Linked DNA regions of Planctomyces sp. SH-PL14. The protein of the gene in region 2 interacts with the protein of the main gene of each other region in a pairwise test. Links are inferred from orthologs where the notes say so. Each region holds a gene or a part of one and is shown on either strand. Other genes may lie near its edges.

Region 1 (7,529 bases), 1.7 Mb from region 2 along the record:
CCGCAGGTCCCGCTCGTCCATCTCCAGATGGACCCAGCGGAGGACGTTCTCCATCCCCGCCTCGGCGCAGACGTTGGAGATCGAGTAGCTCATCCCCAGGTTGGCGCTCACGGTCCGGTTGAAGACCGGCTGGCCATCCTCGCCGCGGAAGACGCTGAAGACGTCGGTCGTCGCCCCGCCGATATCGACGCCGACGCAGTTGATGCCACGGGCCTTCGCGATCTGCTGCAGGATGTCGCCGACGGCCCCGGGGGTCGGCATGATCGGGGCGTCGGCCCACGAGATCAGCTTGTCGTAGCCGGGAGCGTGGGCCATGACGTGTTCGAGGAACAGGTCGTGGATCTTGTCCCGGGCCGGAGCGAGGTTTTCCCGTTCGAGGATCGGCCGGACGTTGTCGACGACCGAGAGCGTGATCGAATCGTCGAACGTCTTCGCCACGAGGGCTGCCGCCTGGTCGTTCCCGGCGAAGATCACCGGGAGCTTGTAGTTGCTGCCGAACCGCGGCCGGGGTTTGGCGGGGCCGATCAGCTCAGCGACCTGCAGGACGTGCTTCGTCGTCCCGCCGTCCGTTCCACCCGCCATCACGACCATGTCGGGCCGAAGGTCGCGGATCCGCTGGATCTGCTCGTGCGGCTTCCGCTTATCGTTCGAAGCGATGATGTCGAGAACAATCGCTCCCGCCCCGAGCGCCGCCCGCTCGGCGCTGGCGGCCGACATCTCGCGGATCACGCCGGTGACGAGGACCTGGAGCCCCCCGCCGGCGCTCGAGGTCGAGATATAGATGTCGCACCCTTCGCGATCGGTCGCGGGGCGGATGATCTGGCCGTCATCGTCGATGAGGCGGCGGCCGGCGAGTTCGCCGACTTCGGTCGCGGCGTTCGTGACGCCCACCGTGACGTCGGCAACCGGCTGTTCGACTGTTGTGGGGGCTTCGCCGCGGTGGGTCTGGCGGTAGTGCCCGTCGACCTTCTCGATGAGGATCGCTTTGGTGGTGGTGCTGCCGCAGTCGGTCGCCAGGATGACTTGGATCTGACTGGGATCGACGGGCATCCGGTCGCTCTCGGTTCGGGGCAGGCCTCAACGGGATGGACGAGCGAGAGATACCACAGTCGCGGCAGTGACACCATTCCGCCCGCGCCGGCACTGATCGGCTTACCTGGCCGCCGCCTCGAAAAGAACGAGAGGATCGATCCAGACCCCTTCGTTGAGGACGTCCCAGTTCTCGCCGTAGTCGACCACGAGCGCGAGTCGCTTCTTCCCGGCCAGGGAGACCGGCGGCACCCGTTGCCGCGTTCCTCCGCCGCGAAGCAGGTCTGATCGATACGCGTCGACCCCGTCGAGCTCGATCCGGAAGCGGGCGCTCCCGGCGGCCCCGACCTGGTCCGGTAGCCCGATCGACGAACGAAACTCGGCGGCCGTCGGAGGAATCTCAAATTCCCAGCGGGTGCGGCCAGTGCCGGCCAATCCCTGGCAGAGGGCCCGCCCGCCGATGACCGCCACAGGGGGCGCCGCAGGGGAGTCGGCTTCCGCGACCTCCGATAGCCCGGGAAGAAACGGTGTCCTCCTGATCGCGACCGGCGGGAACTTCGAAAGGGGCCGGACGCGATCGGTCAGGAATTGAATCTGGACCATCGCGTCTTCGGAGATCGCCAGCTCGTCCGCATCGCGGCGAAACCGCCAGCGGGAATCCGACGGATCGAACTGTGTGCTGTCGACAACAAGGTTCGTCCCGTTCACCAGCTCAACCGTCTCGTGTCGTCTGGGGACCGGTCTCGTCGTCAGCAGCTCCGGACTGAACAGGATGCCGCGATAGCCGGCTTCCGGAATCTTCGTCTCGCCGACGCTCGACCGGAACTGCAACTCGCCACGATTAAGTCCGACGAACTCCCCCCGCAGGATGTCCCGATTGCTCAGGAACACGACGTCATCCGCGGGCTCCGCGTCACGGGGGCGGGTGGGGAATCGAGAGAGGCGCTCCCCTTCAAGGCGGCGGATCGCGCGGACTTCTTCGAGCGGGACCGGAATCTCGACTGATGTGGGCAAGGAGAGCCGGACGTGAAGCACCTCATCCGCCAGCCGTAGGTCTCCGGCGATCAGGACATCGCCTGCGGTCGTCCAGACACATGATGTCCCCTCCGACTCCGGCTTCCGCGGCGGAAATCCGATCGAAAGGACCTGCTGCCGATCAAAGGTCTTCGCTCCGGACGGTCCCTCGATGGCGATCGCCTCATCCGACCAGCGGACGATCCGGCTCGCGGCCACCGGCGCCGGTTCTCCCCGGACTTCGATCTGCAGCTCGCTCGCCGGCAACGGTGAGGCAACCGCAACGAGGCTGGTGAAGACCACTCCGGCAAGGATTCGGCTGAGCGTCTTGAACGGCTGAACCATGGGTTCCGGTCTTCAATCCAACGACACAGCGGGGCAGGGGAATGAGCAACAGAGCGGCGCCGCGAGCGGCTCACATGTTCTTCTTGGGACGGGGAACACGCCCCTTGCTTCCACCGCCGCGTCCACTCCCTTTGCCGCGGCGGCCTCGCTCCCCGCGCTCCCGCGTACCGGAGGTCGCGAAGCCGGGACGATCGACATCCCCCACGGGAATCGACTCGCCTCCCCTGGCCATCTGCTGCTTGAGCTGATGGACGCGGTCCCGGAGCTGCGCGGCCCGTTCGAACTCCAGGTTCTGCGCCGCCGTGAACATCTCCGATTCGAGCTCGGCGAGGTACTCCTGCGTGACGAACTGCCGCTCGTCGGTCGCCCCCGCCGCCTGCTGGACGATCCGGCGGGCTTCGATCTCCTCTTCGATGCCGCGCTTGATCGCCTTCTTGATCGTCTCCGGCGTGATGCCGTGTTCGGCGTTGTAGGCCATCTGAACCTGCCGGCGGCGGTTCGTTTCGTCGATCGCCTCCTGCATGCTGTCGGTGATGACGTCCGCGTACAGGAACACCTCTGCGTTCACGTTTCTGGCAGAGCGGCCGATCGTCTGGATCAGGCTCGTCGCGCTGCGTAGAAAACCTTCCTTGTCGGCGTCGAGGATGCAGACGAGCGACACTTCGGGAAGGTCGAGGCCTTCCCGGAGCAGGTTCACACCGATCACCGCGTCGAACTTCGCTTCCCGCAACTCGCGGAGAACTTCCACGCGCTCGATTGCGTCCAGCTCCGAGTGCAGCCACTCGCAGCGGATCCCTTCTTCTTTGAGATAGCTGACGAGGTCTTCCGAGAGCCGCTTCGTCAGGGCGGTGACGAGCGTCCGCTCGCCGCGGGCGGCGCGGATCCGGATCTGTTCGATGAGGTGGGGGACCTGGCCGCGGGCGGGGTGGATGTGGACCACGGGATCGACGAGTCCGGTCGGCCGGATGATCTGCTCGACGATCTGGCCTTCCGCCTGATCCAGTTCCCAGTCGGCCGGCGTGGCGGAGACGAAGACCGCCTGCCCGCGGCGGGCGTTCCACTCCTCGAACTTGAGCGGACGGTTGTCGAGCGCCATCGGGAGGCGGAACCCATGGTCGACCAGCGTCGTCTTGCGGGCCTGGTCGCCGTTGTACATCGCCCGGACCTGCGGGACCGTGACGTGCGACTCGTCCACGAACAGCAGGAAGTCATCGGGAAAGAAGTCGTACAGCGTCGCCGGCGGCTCGCCAGGGCGGCGTTTGGCCAGGGCCCTCGAGTAGTTTTCGATTCCGGGGCAGTAGCCGATCTCGCGGAGGAGCTCCAGGTCGTGCCGCGCGCGGGCGGAAAGCCGCTGGGCTTCGAGGAGTTTTCCTTCTTTCTGGAACTTGGCGAGCTGCTGGTTCAGTTCCTCCTCGATCTCGCCGACCGCGTCGTCGATCCGGTTCTGGGGGAGAACGAAGTGCTTGGCCGGGTAGATATAGACGTCGTTCTGCGGCTTGGAATTCTCGCCGCTGACGGGGTTCACGATCGAGAGTTTTTCGATCTCGTCTCCCCAGAGTTCGACGCGATACGCAAACTCCTCATAGGCGGGCCAGATCTCGATGACGTCGCCGCGGACGCGGAACTTGCCGCGGCTGAAGTCGATGTCGTTCCGCTCGTATTGGATGTCGATCAGCTGGCGGAGCATCTCATCGCGGTCGATCGATTCCCCCACGCGGAGGGGGATCATCATCTCGATGTAGTCCTTCGGCGAACCGAGGCCGTAGATACAGGAGACGCTGGCGATGACGATCGTGTCGCGGCGGGAGACGAGGGCGCTCGTCGCAAGGAGGCGAAGGCGGTCGATCTCCTCGTTGATCGAGGCGTCCTTCTCGATGTAGATGTCCCGCTGGGGGATGTAGGCTTCGGGCTGGTAGTAGTCGTAGTAGCTGACGAAGTAGGCGACGGCGTTGTTGGGGAAGAACTCTTTGAATTCGCTGTAGAGCTGTGCGGCAAGGGTCTTGTTGTGGGCCAGGACCAGTGCCGGCCGCTGGAGCTGGGCAATGACGTTCGCCATGGTGAACGTCTTGCCGGTGCCGGTGGCGCCGAGGAGGACCTGGGAGCGTTGTCCGGAGCGGAGGTTATGGACGAGGGATTCGATGGCCCTGGGCTGATCGCCGGCGGGGGCGAATTCGGAGTTCAGTTCAAACTGCGGCATGAATCCCATCCAGGGGCGAAAAGTCGAAGCGATATTCTACGCCAAGCGCTGAATGAAAGAAGGCGTAAAGAGTCGCGGGTCAAGGGCGGCCAGCCCTTGCCGCCGGAGGCACTCCTGTGAGGAACCGTGGTACACAACGGGCGTCCCCTTTGTGGTGCCGGCGTTGGGAACTCACCGCTCGCTTTGCAACCGCTGCGGGTTGGTGAGGGGGCATACGGCACGGCGTCCGCGTTTGGACACTCACTCCTTCAGACATCTCTCGACGAGAGGGCCTCCGGCGGGCAAGGGGCATTCTGCCCCCTGCACCCCCTGACCAGGGTGCCCCTGGACCCGGTGGACGAGCCCTCACCGTGTTCTCGCGACATCACCATCGCCCGATATACTTCCCGGTCCAAACAATCCGCACAGGATTCTCCATGGACTCGCAACTGGAAGAACGGTCATTCTCGATCGGCACGCTACGGCTCAACGTGGCCGTCGGTCCCCAAAACGGCCCGCCGCTGATCTTCTTCCACGGCGTCACCCGCCGCTGGCAAACCTTTCTGCCCATGCTCTCCGCCTTCATCCCGCGGTGGCAGGTGTTCGCAGTCGACTTCCCGGGACACGGCAAGTCGGACCGGGCCGAAAGTCCGCACCTCGTCGCCGACTACGTCGAGTGGGGAATGACATTCCTCCGGACACACTTCTCCGGCGAGATCAACCTCTACGGCCACTCGCTCGGCTCCATGGTCGCGGCCGGATGCGCAGCCCGGCTGCGGAACGTCCGGGCCATCATCCTCGAAGACCCGCCGTTCGACGTCATGGGAGAACGGATCGCAACGACGCCGCTGCTAAACTACTTCCGCGAACTTTTGCGGTTTGCCGGGTCCCCCGAGAGCGTCCGCGACGTCTCGCGGAAGCTTGCCGAGGTCCGGATGGGGTCCCCGGGGAGCACCAATACGTTTCGCCTGGGAGACATCCGCGACGGCGTCTCGCTCCGCTTCACGGCGGCGAGCCTCAAGCAGCTCGATCCGCAGGCCCTCGTGGCGGTCGTCGAGCGGAACTGGCTCGAAGGGTACAATCGGGACGAAATCCTGAGCCGCATCGATTGCCCCGCGCTCCTGCTCCAGGGAGACGTGAAGGCGGGCGGAATGCTGCCGGATGCGGACGCCGACGACGTGATCGGGCGGCTCCACGACGGGACGCTGATCCGGCACCCGGGAATCGGCCACGTCATTCACTGGCAGAAGACGCAGGACGTCATCAACGCCGCTCACGGCTTTCTGGAATCCGTTCGTTGACCGCTGACTCACCCCCGCCGCGGATCTACCTCGACAACGCCGCCACGAGTTTTCCAAAACCGCCCGGTGTGGTGGAGGCGGTCACGCGGTATCTCACGGACGAAGGCGTCTCGCTGGGACGGGCGACCACCCGCAGCGGCGAAGAGACCGCCCGTCGAGTCAGCCAGCTCCGGACAAAGCTCGGCCAGTTCTTCGGCGCCGGCCCGGGCGACGAAGTCGTGTTCACGTTCAGCGGAACCGACAGCCTCAACATGGCACTCCACGGCTTCCTGAAGCCGGGCGACCACGTCGTGACGACCGACATCGAGCACAACTCCGTCCTCCGGCCACTCGAATGGCTGCGGCAGCGCGGAATCGCCGTGACGCACGTCCCCTGCGATTCCGCAGGCCGAGTCGCGACGGACGATATACGACAAGCGATCCGTCCCGAGACGCGGCTCCTCGCGGTGTCCCACGCCTCCAACGTAACGGGGACGGTTCAGCCGATCGCCGATTTCGCCGAGCTGGCCCGCAACCACGGAGCCCGGATCCTCGTCGACGCCTGCCAGACCGCCGGGCACATTCCGATTTCGATCCGCGAAGCAGGAATCGACTTCCTCGCCTGCTCCGGCCACAAGGGACTGCGCGGCCCGCTCGGAACCGGCGTCCTCGTCATCGCCCGCGACGCAGTCCCGGACCTCGAAAGTTTCCGGCAGGGGGGCACGGGAAGCCACAGCGACTCCCCGCTCCAGCCCGCCGCCGGCCCCGACAAGTACGAGGCGGGGAATCACAACACCCCGGGACTCCTCGGCCTGGCCGCAGCGCTGGATTGGATCGAACAGGAAGAGCTCGGTGCTCTCCACGAGCGGGAAGCCGCGCAGACGGCGCGCCTTCAGGAGGGACTCCGTTATCTTCCGAACGTACGAGTTCCCGGTCCCGAGCCCGACGAGCGCGTGCCGGTCGTGAGCTTCGTCATCGAGGGGTTCGACTCCCGCGACGTCGCGTCGATCCTCGATGCCGAGTTCGGCATCGAGGTCCGGGCGGGCCTCCACTGCGCCCCGCGCATCCACACCGCCCTCGGCACGCTCCCTTACGGAGGAACAGTCCGCCTCAGCCCCGGACTGGCCACGACCGACGGACAGATCGACGCCGCCCTCGACGCGGTCGCGGAGATCGCAGGCGGCTGAGCTCGCTGGATTGGAGCCGGCACAGCCGCGGCGGCGAGGACGGCGTTCAGACAGTGATCAGAGGCTTCCCGGCTCGCCCGGGAGCACCAGCAGCTCGACCTTCCGGAAATCAATCGGATGGCTCTCCGACTGCAGCGAGATCGTCCCTTCCTTCAGCATCTTCGTCCCCGCCTTCTCGGCAAGTTCCTTGGCATGGGCGTCCCGCTCATCCAGCTGCGCCTGTTCGTACTCCAGCACGGTCTCGCCATCAATGATGTGCTTGATGACCTTGTCCCCATGGACCTCGATCTCCACGGTCACCCACTGTTCGCCGTGATACGTCTTGGACTTCGAACTCGTGCAGTGCGGCAGGAACAGCTTCCCCCCCATCACGACATTCGTCCCCGGGGTGCAGAGGTTCGCCGTCGTCCGCATCCCGCTCCCCGTCCCGCCCAGGAACTGAACTTCGATCGAAGCGGGGAAGTCCTGATCCTTCGCCATCCCCTTCGGATCTTCCCC
Region 2 (6,697 bases):
TCCGGTCGTGACAGCTGCTCCGCGGCCACCGGGAACGAGGGCGTCGGCCGGTGGGATCCTCCGATATGAGGAGCATGTTCGATGACGTCCCAGCCCTGATGACCGCCAACCCCGCCTGGGGCCTTGTCCTGGCGGCCTACCGGACGCTGGAGGATGAACTCCCCCCCGCGCCCAAAGCGAAGAAGGACGCCGCTCCTTCCGAGCCCGTCGCGGCTCTTGCGGTGGTCGTTTCGGAACCTGCTGGCGAGCAGTCCGCTCCAGCATTTGAAGAGGCGGGGGACGAAACCGAATCGTTGGTCGGCTGGTTCGACCGGATTCGCGAAGTGGCGGGGGTCGACGCCGCGATCCTGTCGCAGGTCCACGGGCGGCTCATTGCCCACGGCCTGCTGAAGTGCGAGATCGGCCAGCGATCCTCCGGGCTCGTCTACAAGATCAGCACGGCGGGAAAAACCGCTCTGAAGACCGCGCTGGCCATCCAGGCTCAGCCCCTCGCGGAATCGGCCTGATCCGCCCCCTCTCACGGCGGGTGTCCGGTTTGTGGAGCCCGCGTTGAGGACTTTCTCACACCGCGCCGCTTGCCCTGTATTCCTCGCGGGTTGGTGAGGGGCCATGCGACACGTGGTCCGCGTTTGAATACCCGTTGTTTCCAATGTTTCTCGACGGTCAGGCCTCCGGCGGGCAAGGGGCGTGGCCTCCTTGCATCCCCCACCAGGGGATCCCTGGACCCGGACTGATACTGTACCCTTGTCTATGGAGTGTTCGGACGGACACGACTATCCTTGCTCGATTCCCGTCGTCGCGTCCGAGTCATGAATGTCGCGCACGTTTGTCGAACTGACACCCCAGAATTTCTCCTTCAACAGCCCGCTGGGATGGTGCCCCGCCTGCCAGGGCCTCGGCACGGAACGAGGCACAAACCAGGCCGCCCTCATCAGCAACCCGAACCTCTCCCTCCTCGAGGGGGCAGTCTCGATCTGGCCCGATCCCCGCCTGACCCCCGGCTTCCGGCGAATCCTCGAAGCCCTGGCGATCGCCTTCGACATCCCCCTTGATCGCCCGTGGTACCAGATCGATCCCCGACACCAGCGGGTCATCCTCTACGGCGGCGGCGACCGGTGGATCGACGTCCCGGCCGGCCCCAAAGGTGAAGGGGGAGCCGCGGTCCGCATCCAGTACAAGGGCCTCTACCCGACGATCGAAGAGGCCTCGCGCGTCTCCTACGCCCACCGCCAACGGTTCCTCGACCTCGTCGGCGAGAAGCCTTGCTCGGTCTGCAACGGGGACCGGATGCGGGACGACGCCGCGTCCGTTCGGCTCAACGAAGAAACGCTCCCGCAACTCTGCCGACTCCCCCTCGGCGAGGCCCTGACGTTCCTCAAGTCGCTCAAACTGACGAAGGAACAGAAGAAGGTCGCCGGAGACCTCCTCGACGAGGCAATCCACCGGCTGTCGTTCCTGGTCGACGTAGGACTCGACTACCTGACGATGGACCGGTCGATGCCGACCCTCAGCGGCGGCGAGAGCCAGCGGATCCGGCTGGCGGGCCAGATCGGACGAGCCCTGACCGGCGTCCTCTACGTCCTCGACGAACCGACGATCGGCCTCCATCCGCGGGACAACGGCCGGCTGATCTCGGCCCTGCACCGTCTGCGGGATCTCGGCAATACCGTCGTCCTCGTCGAACACGACCGGGAAGTCCTGGAGTCGGCGGACCGGCTGTACGACTTCGGCCCCGGCGCGGGTCGGCACGGCGGAATGGTCGTCGCAGAGGGGGCGCCGAAGGAACTGGAGAAGCAGCCCGAGAAATCGCTCACGGGAGCCTATCTGAGCGGCGCCAAAGGGATCCCGATTCCCCGGACGCGGCGGCTCGTTCGGCTGGCGCCGGAGACGGACTCCACTCCCAAGAAGAAGCGAGGAAAGAAGGCCGCGACGCTGTTCGAAGAGGAAGCGAAGGACTCCGCACCGCCGGCCGCCGCCGCTCGCCCGTCGACTCCCCCCGCGCTCTACGACGCCCCGCCGGGTGGTTCGTGGCTGGAACTCCTGGGGGCCCGGCAGCACAACCTGCGTGGCGTCGACCTTTATCTTCCGCTCGGAACGTTCGCCGCCATCACCGGCCTTTCGGGCTCGGGCAAGAGCTCGCTCGTGATGGAGACGCTCGGTCGAGCGATCGCCCGCCACCTGCACCGCGTCGGCGAAGCTCCCGGCGCGTATGACGAGTTGCGGGGGATCGAGAAGGTCAACAAGGTCATCGTCGTTGACCAGTCCCCGCTCGGCAGCACCCCCGCGTCGAACCCTGCCACCTACACCGGCGTCTGGGATCCGATCCGTGAGCTGTTCGCCCGGCTCCCTGAGGCCAAGGTGCGTGGATTCAAGCCGGGCCGGTTCAGCTTCAACCGCCCCGGCGGGCGGTGCGAAGAGTGCGAGGGGATGGGACAGAAGAAGATCGAGATGCACTTCCTTCCCGACGTCTGGGTGGAGTGCACGACCTGCAAGGGGCAGCGGTTCAACGTCGAAACGCTCGCCGTCCAGTATCGGTCGAAGTCGATCGCCGATGTTCTGAACATGTCGATCGGCGAGGCCCTCGAAGTCTTCGGCAACATCCCCAAGATCCGTGCCCCGCTGGCGACGCTGGCGGCGATCGGCCTTGACTATCTGACGCTCGGACAATCCGCCGCGACCCTCAGCGGCGGCGAGGCGCAGCGGGTCAAACTGGCGGCGGAGCTCTGCCGCCCCCACAACGGTCAGACGCTCTACCTCCTGGACGAACCGACAACCGGGCTGCACTTCGCCGACATCGCCAAGCTGCTCAAAGTCCTCAATAGTCTCGTCGAGCAGGGGAACACGGTCGCGGTCATCGAGCACAACCTCGACGTCATCAAGACGGCCGACTGGGTCGTCGACATGGGCCCGGAGGCGGGAGTGGGCGGCGGCTGGATCGTGGCACAGGGGACGCCCGAAGAGGTGGTCGCCCACGCCGCCCTGGCGCGGCCCGGCGCCAACGGCACCCGACGGAAAGAAACGGGCGAGTCCCCGCTGATGCGGTCCTGGACCGGGGAGTTACTCGCGCCCGTGATGGAGGCGGGGGAGCGGGCGGACGTTGAGTTCTTCGACGCCGACGAGGCGGCCAAGAAGCGGGCGGGGGACATCGACATCAGCAAGGTGGGGAAGGACTCCGCCGCGCCGTGGCAGTCGGACGGCCGCCGCTGGCACACGCGGGACCGGATCAGCCACAGCGGAAAGCCGCCGAAGTGGGAGGGGGAGGCGCTGGAGCACGTTATCGACCTGCTGGCGGAGCACGAGACGCTGGCCGAGCCGAACTGGAACCACCGCAGCATTGTCGAGCTGATGGCGAAGGAGAAATCGGGTGGCTGGTTCCTGCATGCCCAGACCGGCGACGAATGGCTCCTCGTCCTCAAGTTCCGCGTGAAGAAGGACTCGTTCCGCGAGGAAGACCTTGCCCGCCGGTTGTCTCTCAAGTCGCTCGACGATCTCGACGAGCTGCCGGTCTACGGCCGCGGCGACCGCGTGCGGGTGAAGAACCTTAAGGGGCCGTGGCAGGAAGTGACGATCACCGTCCACTGGCTGCGGGAGATCGAGACTCCGGCGTTTGCGGATTTCCTTCAGAAGGCGGTCAAGGCGTTCCTGCCGCAGGCCCAAGTGGCGGTCGTAGATCCGACGTCGCTGATGCCCTGGACCGTCCTGGGGAAGAAGTGGCACCTCTCGCGTAAGGGGTTTCCGAGCAACAAGCGGGTCGAATGGGAGGCGGAGACGCTGGAGTCTCTGTTCGGAGTCCTGTCGGAAGCGGCCCCGGACGCCGAGGTCGACTGGACTGGCAAGACCACCGTCACGTACCGCCTCAAAGGCTCGTCGAAGCCGTGGGCCGAAGTGGTCACGAAACGCCGTAGCGGGATCGACCTGACGCTGTACGGAGCGGCGGGGCGGTATGCGATGGGGCGGATCAGCGGGCTGGGAGCGGAGCGGGAGATCGCTGCCGCCCGGGACGGCCGGCAGACGATCGGGATTCGGATCGCCGATGCGGATGAAGTCGCGTCGCGTACGTTCCAGGACTTCGTGAAGGAGCATGCCGACGGAGAGCGGCCATAGGAGCGGACGGTCTCGCGACATCGACGTCGCGAGATCGGAAGGGGGCGTCCGCCGGTTGGTGGTGTGGCAACCCATCCGGGGTCCAGGGGCTGGCCCCTGGTGGGGGATGCAAGGGGGCGAAGCCTCTTTGCCCGCCGGAGGCCTGGCCGTCGAGAGATGTCTGAAGGAGAGAGTGTCCAGACAAGGACAACGTGCCGGATGGCCCCCTCACCAACCCGCGGGGATTGCAAAGCAAGCGGTGTGTTTTGAGGGAGTCCTCAACGCCGGTTCCACAAACGGACGTCCGTTGCTGACCACGGTTCCTCATGGAAGCGCCTCCGGCGGCAAGGGGGCCTGTGTTCTTTCTTTGGCCCCTTGACCCCAGGCTGCCGTCGCACGTCGGGTTTGAGCTATCAAGCTGTGCCGGCAAGGACGCGGTTCGAGATACCGGGATCAGCCTCCTCGTCCGGCCACCATTCGACGAACGCCTCCGCATCGGGATTCGCGGAGACGTGAATTTGACCGACGCCCCAGCCCACGGTACTCTCTCCAAACCAAGGAACCGCCGATGCCGTTCACGACCACCATTTCGATTCAGATTATTCGCCGGGAGGGGCGAGTCTGAGGTCCGCACGCATCCGCCCTTCCCGAAGCCAGCCAACCCTCAGGACCTCCCTGGGGGTTTTTTGTTTTTGGAGAGGTCAGCTTTCCGCCGTCAGCCCACGCCCGGCAGAGTTCTGACTTCTCGTCCCGGATCCTGACACCCAGCACCTCGTTCCCGTCTCCCCATCATGCGCGTTCAACTCTACGACACGACCCTTCGCGACGGCAGCCAGGGGGAAGGGGTCAACTTTTCGCTGCAGGACAAGCTCCTCATCACGAAGCGGCTCGATGAGCTCGGTTTCGACTTCGTCGAAGGGGGGTTCCCGGCGTCCAACGAGAAGGACGCCGAGTACTTTCAGCAGGTCGCCGACCTCAACCTCAAGCACGCTGTTGTGTGCGCCTTCGGCATGACCCGCCGCCGCGGGATCGAGGCCAGGGACGACGCCGGCCTGCAGGGGCTCGTGGCTTCGAAGGCCAAGGTCTGCACGATCGTCGGCAAGACGTCGGACCTGCACGTCACCGAGGTTCTGCGGGTCTCGCTGGAAGAGAACCTCGCTATGATCTCGGACTCGATCGCCTACCTCGTCTCCGAGGGACGGCGGGTCTTCTATGACGCCGAACACTTCTTCGACGGCTTCGCCGCCAATCCCGACTACGCCCTCCAGACGATCCTCGCCGCGCAGAACGCCGGCGCGGAGATCGTGGTCTGCTGCGACACGAACGGCGGGAGCCTGCCGGAGCGGATCGCCGAGACACTCGACCGGGTCCGTAAGAGCGTCCGCGTGCCGCTGGGGATCCACTGCCACAACGACTGCGATGTCGCAGTGGCGAACTCGGTTCGGGCCGTCGACCACGGGGCGATCCAGGTTCAGGGGACGATCAACGGGATCGGCGAACGGTGCGGCAATGCCGACCTGATCAGCGTCGCGGGGAACCTGGCCCTCAAGAAGGGGCACACGGTCCTGCACGGGACCGGCGTCGGCCACCTGACGGAGCTCTCGCGCTACGTCTACGAACTGGCCAACATGAACTTCCGGAACGGCCAGCCGTACGTCGGCCGGAGCGCCTTCACCCACAAGGGGGGGATGCACGTCCACGCGGTGAACCGGATTGCCCACAGCTATGAGCACATCGATCCGGCTCTTGTCGGGAATGAGCGGCGGATCCTGGTCAGCGAGCTGTCGGGGAAGTCGAACATCGTGGCGAAGACCACGAAGTACAAGCTCGAGCATGATGACAAGCTGATGAAGCAGATCCTCGACCGGGTCGTCGAGCTGGAGAGCGAGGGGTACCAGTTCGAGGCGGCCGAGGCCTCCTTTGACCTGCTGGTCCGCAAGTGCGCGGGCCTGCACAAGTCGCGGTTCCAGCGGATCCACTACCGGGTCAACGTCCAGATGGACCAGGCGCCGGAATCAGGCGATGTTCCGGGGACGTCTTCGGTGACGACCGAGGCAATCGTCAAGGTTCGGGTGGGGGACCGGATCGAGCATGTGGCCGGTGAAGGGGACGGCCCCGTGAATGCGCTCGACAATTCCCTTCGCAAGGCGCTGGTCCCGACCTATCCGGAGCTCGGTTCGATGAAGCTCGTGGACTACAAGGTCCGGGTGATCAATTCGGCGGAAGGGACGGCGGCGCGAGTGCGGGTGGTTATCGAGTGTGTTGATGACGAAGAAGCGGTGTGGAGCACGGTCGGTGTGAGCGAGAACGTGATCGAAGCGAGCTGGATCGCCCTGGTCGATGCTTACGAGCACAAGCTCTCAAGGAACGACAACGGCGTCTGACGTCTAACCACCGGGTCCAGGGGCACCCTGGTCAGGGGGTGCAGGGGGCAGAATGCCTCCTGCCCGCCGGAGGCCTGGCCGTCGAGAGATGTCTGAGGGAGGGCGTGTCCAAGCGCGGACGCCGTGCCGTATGCCCCCTCACCAGCCCACGGGGATTCCAAGGCGAGCGGTGAGTCCTCAACGCCGCTTCCACAAAGGGAACATCCGTTGTGTCCCACGGTTCCTCATGG

Evidence for each region. Proteins that work in one complex are often made in the same cells at the same time.
Region 1: the proteins of VT03_RS01645 (region 2) and uvrB interact in binary tests that used the Escherichia coli proteins (3 or more experiments, as listed by UniProt). The link is inferred for Planctomyces sp. SH-PL14 from one-to-one orthologs.

What each region holds. Positions count from the first base shown.
Region 1 is NZ_CP011270.1:2,073,353-2,080,881, forward strand. The notes cover bases 2,023-4,918. They hold uvrB (excinuclease ABC subunit UvrB), read right to left. Parts: upstream 4,586-4,918; coding sequence 2,459-4,585; downstream 2,023-2,458. Other genes in these bases: VT03_RS08035 (NPCBM/NEW2 domain-containing protein), read right to left, coding at 2,023-2,388. Also shown: VT03_RS08030 (glutamate mutase L), read right to left, coding at 1-1,050; more of VT03_RS08035, read right to left, coding at 1,153-2,022; VT03_RS08045 (alpha/beta fold hydrolase), read left to right, coding at 5,002-5,865; VT03_RS08050 (aminotransferase class V-fold PLP-dependent enzyme), read left to right, coding at 5,862-7,031; VT03_RS08055 (DUF1080 domain-containing protein), read right to left, coding at 7,089-7,529. UniProt on the Escherichia coli protein: The UvrABC repair system catalyzes the recognition and processing of DNA lesions. A damage recognition complex composed of 2 UvrA and 2 UvrB subunits scans DNA for abnormalities.
Region 2 is NZ_CP011270.1:390,632-397,328, reverse strand. The notes cover bases 432-4,304. They hold VT03_RS01645 (excinuclease ABC subunit UvrA), read left to right. Parts: upstream 432-813; coding sequence 814-4,104; downstream 4,105-4,304. Other genes in these bases: VT03_RS01650 (hypothetical protein), read left to right, coding at 432-506. In the rest of the region: more of VT03_RS01650, read left to right, coding at 75-431; cimA (citramalate synthase), read left to right, coding at 4,875-6,467. UniProt on the Escherichia coli protein: The UvrABC repair system catalyzes the recognition and processing of DNA lesions. UvrA is an ATPase and a DNA-binding protein. A damage recognition complex composed of 2 UvrA and 2 UvrB subunits scans DNA for abnormalities.